Regions from separate parts of the Pseudarthrobacter sp. MDT1-56 genome, predicted to be linked through region 2. Evidence: predicted binding sites of a transcription regulator. Region 2 holds the regulator's gene; the other holds the start of a gene.
What was found. Region 2 encodes HrcA, which represses chaperone genes, less so after heat shock. Its sites were predicted from a motif close to TTNGCACTCGNNNNNNNCGAGTGCNAA; they were not measured.
Positions count from the first base shown of each region.

Region 1: the regulator HrcA is predicted to act here: its motif matches at 2,500-2,526, upstream of groL (chaperonin GroEL).

Region 1 is NZ_JBWZCK010000005.1:37,042-42,557, reverse strand. It holds gene AC50YC_RS08490 (RNase H family protein) at 1-546, opposite strand, end outside; gene groL (chaperonin GroEL) at 680-2,317, opposite strand; gene AC50YC_RS08480 (ABC transporter substrate-binding protein) at 2,635-3,897, opposite strand; gene AC50YC_RS08475 (cold-shock protein) at 3,993-4,199, opposite strand; gene AC50YC_RS08470 (LytR C-terminal domain-containing protein) at 4,370-5,023, opposite strand; gene AC50YC_RS08465 (DUF3263 domain-containing protein) at 5,105-5,422, opposite strand; gene AC50YC_RS08460 (uracil-DNA glycosylase) at 5,507-5,516, shown strand, end outside.
Region 2 is NZ_JBWZCK010000002.1:301,172-306,687, forward strand. It holds gene AC50YC_RS04625 (16S rRNA (uracil(1498)-N(3))-methyltransferase) at 1-622, opposite strand, end outside; gene dnaJ (molecular chaperone DnaJ) at 625-1,752, opposite strand; gene hrcA (heat-inducible transcriptional repressor HrcA) at 1,854-2,867, opposite strand; gene AC50YC_RS04640 (DUF3097 domain-containing protein) at 3,100-3,951, shown strand; gene AC50YC_RS04645 (DUF4870 domain-containing protein) at 4,095-4,514, shown strand; gene AC50YC_RS04650 (HNH endonuclease signature motif containing protein) at 4,781-5,516, shown strand, end outside.

The sequences.
Region 1 (5,516 bases), on a different contig from region 2:
GCCGGTCAGCGCTGGCACGGCCTGCGCGGCCTGGGCAGCTGCGGAGGCGGCCTGCGCTGAGGGGACGTCCGCCTCGGCGGCGGCGCCGAAGCCGGGACCCTGGCGTACGGCAACGCCCTGCTGATAGGCCGTCGCCGCGGCCCTGGCGCGGTCATCCGCCGCCTCGTTGAGGTCATGCCCGGCATGGCCGCGCACCCATTCGAATTTGTACTTGCGGCCGACCAGCGCCTGGTCGATCTCTTTGAGCAGTTCGACGTTCATGACGGGCTTGCCGTCGGACTTGCGCCAGCCTTTGCGTTTCCAGCCCGGCATCCATTTGGTGACGGAATTGATGACGTACTGGCTGTCGCAGAGGATGTGCAGGTCCTCGCCCGGCAGGTGCGCGGTGGAGCGGAACAGATCCAGCACGGCCATCAGCTCGCCCATGTTGTTGGTTCCGTGCGGCCATCCCCCCGCCCGCCAGCAGTCGTCGTTCACGTACCACGCCCATCCGGCCGGGCCGGGATTTCCTAAAGCCGAACCGTCGGCCGCTGCTGTAATCGTCACTGCACTATCCTGCCAGACCGGTCGGGCCTTCAACGCCGACGGCGGCCCCACCCGAAGGAGGGACCGCCGTCGTTGAACTGGACGTTCAGCGCTGAACTGGTCAGCGACACTCAGTGTTGCTAGCTCAGCGCGGTTAGAAACCGCCCATGCCTCCCATGCCGCCCATGTCGTCGCCGCCGCCCATGGCCGGGGAGTTCTTCTCCGGCTTGTCGGCCACAACGGCCTCGGTGGTGAGGAACAGGCCGGCGATGGAAGCCGCGTTCTGCAGGGCAGAGCGGGTGACCTTGACCGGGTCGTTGATGCCGGCAGCCAGCAGGTCGACGTACTCGCCGGTTGCTGCGTTCAGGCCGTGGCCTGCAGGCAGGCCGCGGACCTTGTCGACGACAACGCCGGGCTCGAGGCCTGCGTTGAAGGCGATCTGCTTCAGCGGCGCGTCGATGGCAACGCGGACGATGTTCGCACCGGTTGCCTCGTCGCCTTCGAGCTGCAGGTTGGCGAATGCCTTGGCACCGGCCTGGATCAGGGCAACGCCACCGCCGGCGACGATGCCCTCTTCGACAGCAGCCTTCGCGTTGCGGACAGCGTCCTCAATGCGGTGCTTGCGTTCCTTGAGCTCGACCTCGGTTGCGGCACCGGCCTTGATGACTGCAACGCCGCCGGCCAGCTTGGCCAGGCGTTCCTGCAGCTTCTCGCGGTCGTAATCCGAATCGGAGTTCTCGATCTCGGCGCGGATCTGGGAAACGCGGCCGGCGATCTGGTCAGCGTCGCCTGCACCCTCGACGATGGTGGTCTCGTCCTTGGTCACAACGACCTTGCGGGCGCGGCCCAGGAGTTCGAGTCCGGCGGTCTCAAGCTTGAGGCCGACTTCCTCGGAGATGACCTGGCCACCGGTGAGGATGGCGATATCCGCGAGCTGCGCCTTGCGGCGGTCACCGAAGCCCGGAGCCTTGACGGCGACGGACTTGAAGGTGCCACGGATCTTGTTGACGATCAGGGTGGCCAGGGCCTCGCCCTCGATGTCTTCGGCAATGATCAGCAGCGGCTTGGAGGACTGCATGACCTTTTCGAGGACAGCAACCAGTTCCTTGACGTTGGAGATCTTCGAGTTGACGATCAGGATGTACGGATCCTCGAGGACCGTTTCCTGGCGCTCAGCGTCGGTGACGAAGTAAGCGGAGATGTAGCCCTTGTCGAAGCGCATGCCTTCGGTGAGCTCCAGCTCGAGGCCGAACGTGTTCGACTCCTCGACGGTGATGACGCCTTCCTTGCCGACCTTATCCAGGGCTTCGGCAATCAGGGCGCCAATCTCGTTGTCACCGGCAGAGATGGACGCGGTGGCGGCAATCTCTTCCTTGGTTTCGATTTCCTTGGCAGAGGCCAGGAGCTCGCGGGTGACGGCTTCGACAGCCTTCTCGATGCCGCGCTTGAGGGACAGGGGATCAGCGCCGGCCGCGACGTTGCGCAGGCCTTCTTTGACCAGGGCCTGAGCCAGCACGGTGGCGGTGGTGGTTCCGTCGCCAGCGACGTCATCCGTCTTCTTGGCAACTTCCTTGACCAGCTCGGCGCCGATCTTCTCGTAAGGATCGTCCAGCTCGATCTCCTTGGCGATGGAAACACCATCGTTGGTGATCGTGGGGGCGCCCCACTTCTTTTCGAGGACGACGTTGCGTCCACGCGGGCCGAGGGTGACCTTGACGGCGTCGGCGAGGATATTCAGGCCCCGCTCAAGACCGCGGCGTGCCTCTTCATCAAATGCAATGATCTTGGCCATAACGGCAGTAGTCCTTTCGGGACAGTCGTTAAGAATGAACCTTTGCTGCGGTGCCCGCGACGGACGATCCTTGCCCCGCGGCCTCTGTATGCCGCCGGGCCAGGGATCTCACCCCAGCCAGGTGTTTCTTTCGCTCCTGGCTCGCCTGCTTCAACTTCGCGGCCGGGCGAACCGGGCGTTGTTTAGCAGTCAATACGCGGGAGTGCTAACTCAATAATTAGCACTCCCCCGGGGAGAGTGCAAGCAGTGGGTGCGCTGGAATGCCCTGCATCGGCCCGCTGGCGGCACTGCGGCGCGACGCAATACGCTACGGGCGATTAACTCCCGTTGCTGCTGGCTGTCTCGCTGCCGCTCATGGTTGCGGTGTTGTCAGCACCGTAGGTGCAGACAACGTAGTTCGCGGTGCTGACGTCGCCGTTGGCATCGAAGCCGATCCGACCCGATTCACCGTCATAATCGGGTTTTTTGCCGGACCGGAGAACGTCGAGGCACTCCTGGTAGCTCTTGCAGACCGTGGATTCAACGGAAGGCCCGGTGCCGCCGGGCGCCTGGACCTTGCCGCCCGAGACGCCGATCAGGCCGGCCGCGATGGACGCTCCGGCGTCGTCCTGCGCAGCGGCGGCCGCAAGGGCGGCGAGGTTCACGGCGTCGTAGGTCTCGGCGGCAAACGTCATGTCCGACAGCCCCGGATCCACGGAAACCAGTTCGGCCTGGAAGTGCGCGGAGGCAAAGGTCCCCGGCAGGATCCCCCGGGCACCGTCGAGGGCACCGGATCCGAGGCCTGAACCGTACTGGTTGACCGCCCCGTCGCTGAGGATGAGCTTCTTGCCGGCAACGCCGGCGTTGTTCAGCTCGGCGATAGCGCCCTGCGCCCCTGCCCGCGAGACCAGCACGACGGCGTCGGGAGCCGCCGCCTTTACGGCAGCGGCCGCCTGCTGCGCCTGGCCCGGGGCGAAGCCGGCGACGGCGACGGACCCGACGCCGGACTGCCGGGCGGCGGCGGCGACGGCGTTGGAGACGTCCTTGCCGTAGCTGCCCTCCTCGTACACCACGGCGAGGGTGGCGGCACCGCCGTCCTTGGCCAGTTTGACCAGCACGGGTGCCTGGGCGATGTCGGCTGCCGAGGTCCGGAAATAGTAGCCGTTGCTCTGATAGCTGGTGAGCCCGCTGGCGGCATTGGCGGGGGAAATGATGGCGGTCTTGGCGTTGGCCAGGACATCGATGGCGGCGGGCGCCCGGCTTGAGTCCGTCGGACCGATGACGACGTCGGCTTTGGCCGCAACCCGCGCCTTGGCCTGCGCGGCGGTGTCCGCGCTGATGGTTTCCGGGAGCAGCTCCACCGGTTTGCCCTTGTGGCCGCCCGCAGCGTTGATTTCCTTGACGGCAAGCTTTGCGGCGGCCAGCTGGGGGGCGTTGAGGAAACTCTGCGGGCCGGTGTTGTCGAGGATGAGCCCGATCCGCAGGGTTCCGTCGCCGCTCGCGTCCGCCTGTTCCACGCGGGCGCCCCCGGTCGGACCCAGGCATGCTGTCAGGGCCAGGGCGGCGGTCGCGGCCAGGACCACGGCGCGGCCGGTCCGCAGTGCCGCAGCCCGGCGCCGGAGAGTCCTGCCGGTGGCCCGTCGAGCAGCGGCCCGGTCGGCTGGGTCCTGCGGCGCGTGCGCTGCGGCGGCGAAGGTCACTGGACGGGCCGGACACTTTCGGCCTGCGGGCCTTTTTCGCCCTCGCCGACTTCGAGTTCCACGCGCTGGCCCTCGTCCAGGGCACGGTAGCCCTCCCCCGCGATGGCAGACCAGTGCACGAAGACATCGGCCCCGGAGCTGTCCACGGTGATGAATCCGTAGCCCTTCTCGGCGTTGAACCATTTGACGGTTCCCAATGCCATGGTGTCCACACTTTCAGTCGGCTGGGGGCGGCCCACCACAGTGTGGGCCGCGGAATGCAAACACAGAATGCAAACGCAGTCCGCAAATACTTTACCCACAGCCTCAGGCAGGAGCGCAGGGCGGGGGCGGGCCAGGAGGCCAATAGTTATTCAGGCGTAACCGGATCGGGCTACTGGAAACCGGGCGCCAGGACCACCACGAGTGGGAGCTGGAACTCGGCCGAGTCCACTACGGTCGGGATGCCGAGGAGTTTGCCAAGGGCTTCGGCGTTGACCTTCTGCGCGGCGCCGCTGTAGAAGATGACCGAGCGCTGCTGGGGCACACCGCCCCAGTTCCCCAGCGTGCCGATCGTCCAGCCGGCGGTGGAGACGGTTCCGCCTACGCGGTTCGCCAGCCCCGCGGTGGTCGTGCCGTTGAAAACCGCTACCGGCTGGGTCTTGTCGACGACGGCGGACGCGGCGGGGGTGGCGGACGCGGAGGGCGTCGCGCCGGCCTGCGGGCTGACGGGCGCCGCGCTCGACGGCGACGGGGTGGAGGGCTCGGGGCTGGACGGCGCTTGGGTGGAGGCCGTGGGGGCGGGCGACGCGGCGGCGCTGCTGCCGCCCTGCTCGGCCGAGACAGCCATCGTTTCTCCGGCGGAGGAGAGTCCAAGCTTCGGCAGAAGCAGGAAGGCCACGAGGCCGACGGCCAGTGCAGCGGCTCCGACGGCCAGGATGGACCCCAGGCGGCGGCCACGGCGGGATTCGGCGACGGCCCGGTGGACACCCTGGCGTGTGGAGGTCTCCGGGACCCGATCAAATTCATCCCGAGCGTATTTGGTCATGGTAAAAACGACGTCCTTGCTGATTTCTGACGATTTGCCCACGCCGGCGTCCGCGCGGGAATCCGCGCCTCCGGCTGTGCTTTACGCGTCTGAGCCCAAGCGGCGAGCAGTGCGCGCACGTTGGCGTGACGTACGTAGTCTACGCAATCTCTTCACCAGCATGGGATCGTGGGCCAGCGCATCCTCGGTGTCGATGAGGGCATTCAGGATTTGGTAGTAGTGCGTGGCGGACAGGTCGAAGAGCTCCCGGATGGCTTGTTCCTTGGCGCCGGCGTATTTCCACCACTGCCGTTCCAGCGCCAACATCTGCTGGTCCCGGCTGCTCAGCGGCGACTCGGGGCTGATCACGGCGGCATCAGATGCCGCCGTTGCGAGGTGCTCTTGCGCTTGTTCGGCCACGACACACTCCCTGGCTGGATCCGGTGAAAGTCTTCACCCATGTTACGGGCGAATAACAGCGTTGTCATTTGCCTGCCTGCGAGAATGGGCCCTG
Region 2 (5,516 bases):
GCAGCACCTCGCGGCCCCTGCCTGGCCCGTCGCGAGCGGAGCCCGCGTCCTGCCAGGCCTCCAGCACCCGGCGCAGCGGCCGGACGGCGTCCTCGTGCAGGATGATGGCGAGGTCGGCAGCCGCCACTGCCGCCTGCAGCCCGGCGCCGTCGACGGCGGGGCGGACCTCCGGGATCCAGGCGCGGCGGGCCTGCTTGGCCGCCGCCGTGACGACGGACTGCCACTTGGCGTGCGCCTTGGCGGCACGTTCCGCCTTCCAGCGGACAATCGAACGTTCCGCCTGCCAGGGGACGACGGCGTCGATGCCCAGTTCCGTGGCGGTTTCGGCGGCGAGTTCGTCCCGGTCGCCCTTCGCGAGGGCCTGGACCAGGACGAGCCGGATCCCGGGCCGGGGTTCGTCGGAGAGCTCGGAGCACGCCACCGTCAATTCGCTGGGCGCGGCGGCGGCCACGGTGCCGGTAAGGCGCTTGCCGGCGCCGTCGGCGATGTCCACGGTCTCCCCCACGGAAAGCCGCTTCACCGTGACCGCATGGCGGGCCTCGGGTCCGTCAAGGACGAAGACGGAACCGGCGGCCAGCCCGTCCAGGGTGCCGGGGGCAGTGAAGAAGACCGGGTTGCTCACCGCTACAGGTTACCGAGCCGGTCCCGGAGCTTCGCGAAGACTCCGCCGCTCGCTGCAAGCTTTCCTTCGGTGAACTGTTCCCCGCGGAGTTTCGCGAGCTGGCGGAGCAGATCCTCCTGGGCGGGATCGAGTTTGGCGGGGGTGTCCACCTGGAGGTGGACCTTGAGGTCGCCGCGGCCGTAGCCGCGCAGGTGGGTGACGCCGAGCCCGCGGAGCGTGATGACCTCACCGGACTGGGTGCCGGCCTTGACGTCGATCTCCTGCTGGCCGTCGAAGGTGTCGAGGGTCAGCTCGGTTCCCAGCGCGGCGGCCGTCATGGGGATGTTGAGGCTGGCGTGCAGGTCGTCGCCGTCGCGCACGTATGTGGCGTCGTTGGCGACCCGGATCTCGACGTAGAGATCGCCCGCGGGACCGCCGGCGGGTCCGGCCTCGCCCTGCCCGGAGAGCTGGATGCGGGTGCCGGTGGCGACGCCGGCGGGAACCTTGACGGTCAGGGAGCGCCGGCTGCGGATCCGGCCCTGGCCGGCGCATTCGTTGCAGGGGTCCTTGATGACGGTGCCGAAGCCCTCGCACGACCCGCAGGGGGCCGTGGTCATGACCTGGCCGAGAATGGAACGCACGGCGCGCTGCACCTGGCCGCTGCCGCCGCAGATGTCGCAGCGTTCCGGGTTGCTGCCTTCCCGGCAGCACGAGCCCTCGCAGGTGGGGCAGGTGACGGCCGTGTCCACTTCGAGTTTCTTGTTGACGCCGAACACCGCGTCGCGCAGCTCGATCCGGACGCTGATCAGGGCGTCCTGGCCGCGGCGGACCCGGGAGGCCGGTCCAGCCTGGCCGCCGGCGCCGAAGAAGGTCTCGAAAATGTCCTGGAACGCGAAGCCCTGGCCGGCGTAGCTGCCGCCGCCGAAGCCGTTGTCGGTGCCGTTCTCGTTGCCGGTGGTGTCGTAGATCCGGCGTTTCTGCGGATCGGACAGCACTTCGTAGGCGTGGGTGACGGCCTTGAACCGGTCCGAGGCGTCGTCCCCGGGGTTTACGTCCGGGTGGAGGGTCCGCGCCAGCTTGCGGTAGGCCTTCTTGATCTCTTCTCCGGTAGCTTCGCGGGAGACTCCCAGAACGTCGTAATGGCTGCTCAAAGTTTGTATCTCTTCCTTTTTGTACTGCCGGTGGGGCACTGCCTGTTAGGGGCAAGAAGTCTGGTGCCGGCCCGTCGGGCCGGTCGGTTGGACGCGGTTCGTCAGGGGCCGAGAATCCGAGAAAGGTAGCGGGCCACGGCCCGGACGGCGGCCATGGTGGTCGGGTAGTCCATCCGGGTGGGGCCCAGCACGCCGACCTTCGCCGTGGCGTCGGGGCCGTAGCCCGTCGCCACCACTGAGGCCTCCGCGAGGCCGTCGTAAGGGTTTTCCCGGCCGATGCTGACTGTCACGCCCCGCGGGTCCTCGGCCATGTCACTCAGCAGGCGGAGCATGACCACCTGCTCCTCGAGGGCCTCCAGCACCGGACCGATGCTGAGCGGGAAGTCCACGTTGGAGCGGGCCAGGTTGGCGGTCCCGGCCATGACCATTCGCTCTTCTCGGCTGCTGGCAGCCAGCGCCTCAAGGCCGCGGGCCAGCGCCTGGGCTGCGCTGCGCCGAGCGGGCGGGCAGCTGACAATCACCGACTGCAGCGTCTGCGGCAGCAGGTTCAGCGGGGTGCCCGAGAGGCTGCCGAGGAACCGTGTGCGCAGTTCGGACAGGGCCTCGTCGGAAAGATCCTGCCCCGCGTCAATGACCCGCTGTTCGACCTTTCCGGTGTCCGCGATCAGCACGGCGAGCACCTTGCGGGGAGCCAGCAGGACGAATTCGATATGCCGCACCTTGGCCCGGCTGAGGTGGGGGTACTGCACAACGGCAACCTGGTTGGTCAGCTGCGAGAGCAGCCGGACGGTCCGGTCCAGAACGTCGTCGAGGTCCTCGGAGCCCTCCAGCAGCGCCTGGATGGCGCGGCGTTCCGCCGGTGAGAGCGGCTTGACCGCCGAAATCTGGTCCACGAAGAGCCGGTAGCCCTTGTCCGTGGGGATGCGCCCGGCGCTGGTGTGCGGCGCCGTGATGAGGCCATCGTCTTCCAGGGCCGCCATGTCATTGCGGATCGTGGCACTGGACACCCCGAGGTGGTGCCGCTCTACGAGGGCTTTGGAGCCGACGGGTTCCCGTGAGTGGACGTAGTCCTCCACGATGGCGCGCAGCACTTCGAGCTTGCGTGGTTCGCTCATCCTCCACCTCCAATCGACTGTCCCGCATCCGGTGCCGCCGTTCGCCGGCCGCGCCGGACACTGTCCTGGCACAAAGACATGTTGATTAGCACTCGACATGCCTAAGTGCTAACCAGTCTAATATGAGTCGCCGCATTGTTAGCATTGAATTCGCTCCGGGCGTTCCTCCTGGGGCGGGTGTTTTCGGGCACAGCCCGCCGCAGCAAACCGAGCGCAAAGCAGTGTGTAACCAATGTCCTACCAGAACTGGGGCCCCCAGGACCTGTCCGCCCCCGCCAAAACCCAACTGCCGGAAGTGCCGGTGGAGCGCGGAATGGTGCTCGAAGATGTGCAGTCCGGCTGGGTAGGCGCTGTCACCAGGGTGGAGAAGTCCGGCGGCATGTACGTCGTGGCCCTTGAAGACCGCCGCGGCAAGTCCCGGTCCTTCCGCCTCGGCTTCGGTTTCCTGCTGGAGGGCCAGCCGATCCGGCTGATGCCGCCGGCGCCCCGGGCAGCCGCCGCAGCCGCCGCGGGCACCAGAACCGCCTCCGGCTCCGTCCGGGTGGCCGGCCAGCGCGCCCAGGTGGCGAAAGCGAGCCGGATCTGGGTGGAGGGAAAGCACGACGCCGAACTCGTGGAAAAGGTCTGGGGTGACGATCTCCGGGTGGAGGGCATCGTCGTCGAGCCGCTGCACGGCATCGACGACCTTGCCGGTGCCGTGGCGGCCTTCGGGCCCGGGCCCGGGCGCCGGCTCGGGGTGCTGGTGGACCACCTGGTTCCCGATTCTAAGGAATCCCGGATCGCCGCGGCTGTGATGGCGTCCCCCGGCGCGGCCGGCAACGTCCTGATCGTGGGCCACCCCTACGTCGACGTCTGGCAGGCAATCCGGCCTGCCGTGCTGGGAATCGAGCAGTGGCCGGTGATCCCCCGCGGCGTGGATTGGAAGACGGGGATCCTGATGGCCTTCGGCTGGCCGCACAGCACCAAGGAGGACGTCGGCCTGGGCTGGCAGAAGCTCCTGGGCGCGGTCCGGAGCTACGCCGATCTGGAACCCTCCCTGCTGGGCCGGGTGGAGGAGGTCATCGACTTCCTCACTGTTCCCTGAGGAGTCCCGCCGCGCTCCCCCGCCAGCGGGCCGATCCGTGAATCGGCGCCCGAGCAAGTATTCTTGGTAAGGCGGCTACGCTCCCGGCGCAGCCTTGGCACCTCCAGGCACCAACGCACCACCGCAATCCGAAGGACGACACCGTGGCAGATGACGCACGCGAACACACTGGCAACCAGGCCGGCCATGGCCAGCCCCCGTACCACGGCGTTCCCGCGAATGCGCTGCCGCTCACGGCCGATGAGGACCGGCAGTGGGCCACCCTGGCCCACTTTGGCGGCATCCTGGGCTGCGTTCCCTCGCTGCTGATCTACCTGATCTTCAAGGACCGCGGCCCGTTCACGGCCCAGGAGTCCAAGGAAGCCCTCAACTTCACGCTGCCCCCCACAATTGCTGCCGTTCTGTGCAACCTGCTGGTTTTCGTCCCGGTGGTGGGCAACATCTTCGCGGTCCTGGCGACGGTTATCTGGATTGCCGTGACATGCTTCTCGGTCGCGGCCGGTATCCACGTCAACCGCGGCCAGCCGCACCGCTACGAGTACAACCTCCGCTGGATCAAGTAGGCCCGCAGCCGCGACGGCCGTGCGCAGCGTCGGGAACGCGCATTGCCTGACATCGGCTACCCCTTGCCTGGCCCCTACGTCCCAGGTCGCCCGCGCCGCCTGCAGCCTCGCCTTGGTCCCGCCGTTCCGGGCGTGGGAGAGGTTCAACGGCCCGGACAGCCGTCTTTTGGAGGCTGACCCCTCTCCGGTTGTCGGTCAGCTCCGGTGTCGGGCCGCAACGCAGGAGATCTTCCAATTTTGTCGGTGGCTCCTGAGATCCTGAAAGTGTGGATAGCAGGACAGCGTGGAGTCCGGAGAGCAGGCAGGCCTGGGAGGCCGTCGCCGCGTCCGTTGCTGCGCTTGGTGCCTTCACGGGCGCCGGCGCGGATTGTCTTGATGCCACCGGCAGCGGTGGGCTGCGGGACGCTGATCCTTCGGGCAGTGGTTCAGTCCGGGATGCCGAGTCTGATCCGCTGTGGGCTGATCCGTTGCGGGATCTGGCGGATGCGTCCCTGGAGGGGATGGCCGGGGTGGCCCGCCGGGAGGCACGGACGGCGGCGTTGAAGGTCAGGTTCGCCGCGGACTACATGCAGGCGACCCGGGCGCTGGCGCCGCCGGCGGCGTCCCCGCAGGAGCGCGCCGTCCAGGAGATGGCTTTGGTCGCTGAGGTCGCGTGCGCATTGACGGTCAGTGAACACGCCGCCGGAGCCCTGCTGGGTGAGAGTCAGGCCCTGACCACGCGGCTGCCGCTCACCCTGGCGGCCCTGCAGGCCGGGACAATCTCCTGGGCCCATGCCCGGATCATGGTGGACGAGACCAGCAATCTGGATCCGGCCGGGGCGGCGGCATTGGAGGAGCACTTCCTGGACCCCGACGCCCCGAACCCGGCCCGCGGGTGCCCGGCCGGGGACCTCGTCCCGGGACGGCTCCGCACCAAGGCCCGTGTTTGGCGGGAACGCCACCACCCGGTCAGCATCGAGAAACGCCACACCAAGAGTGCCGCGGACCGGCGGGTCGAGTACT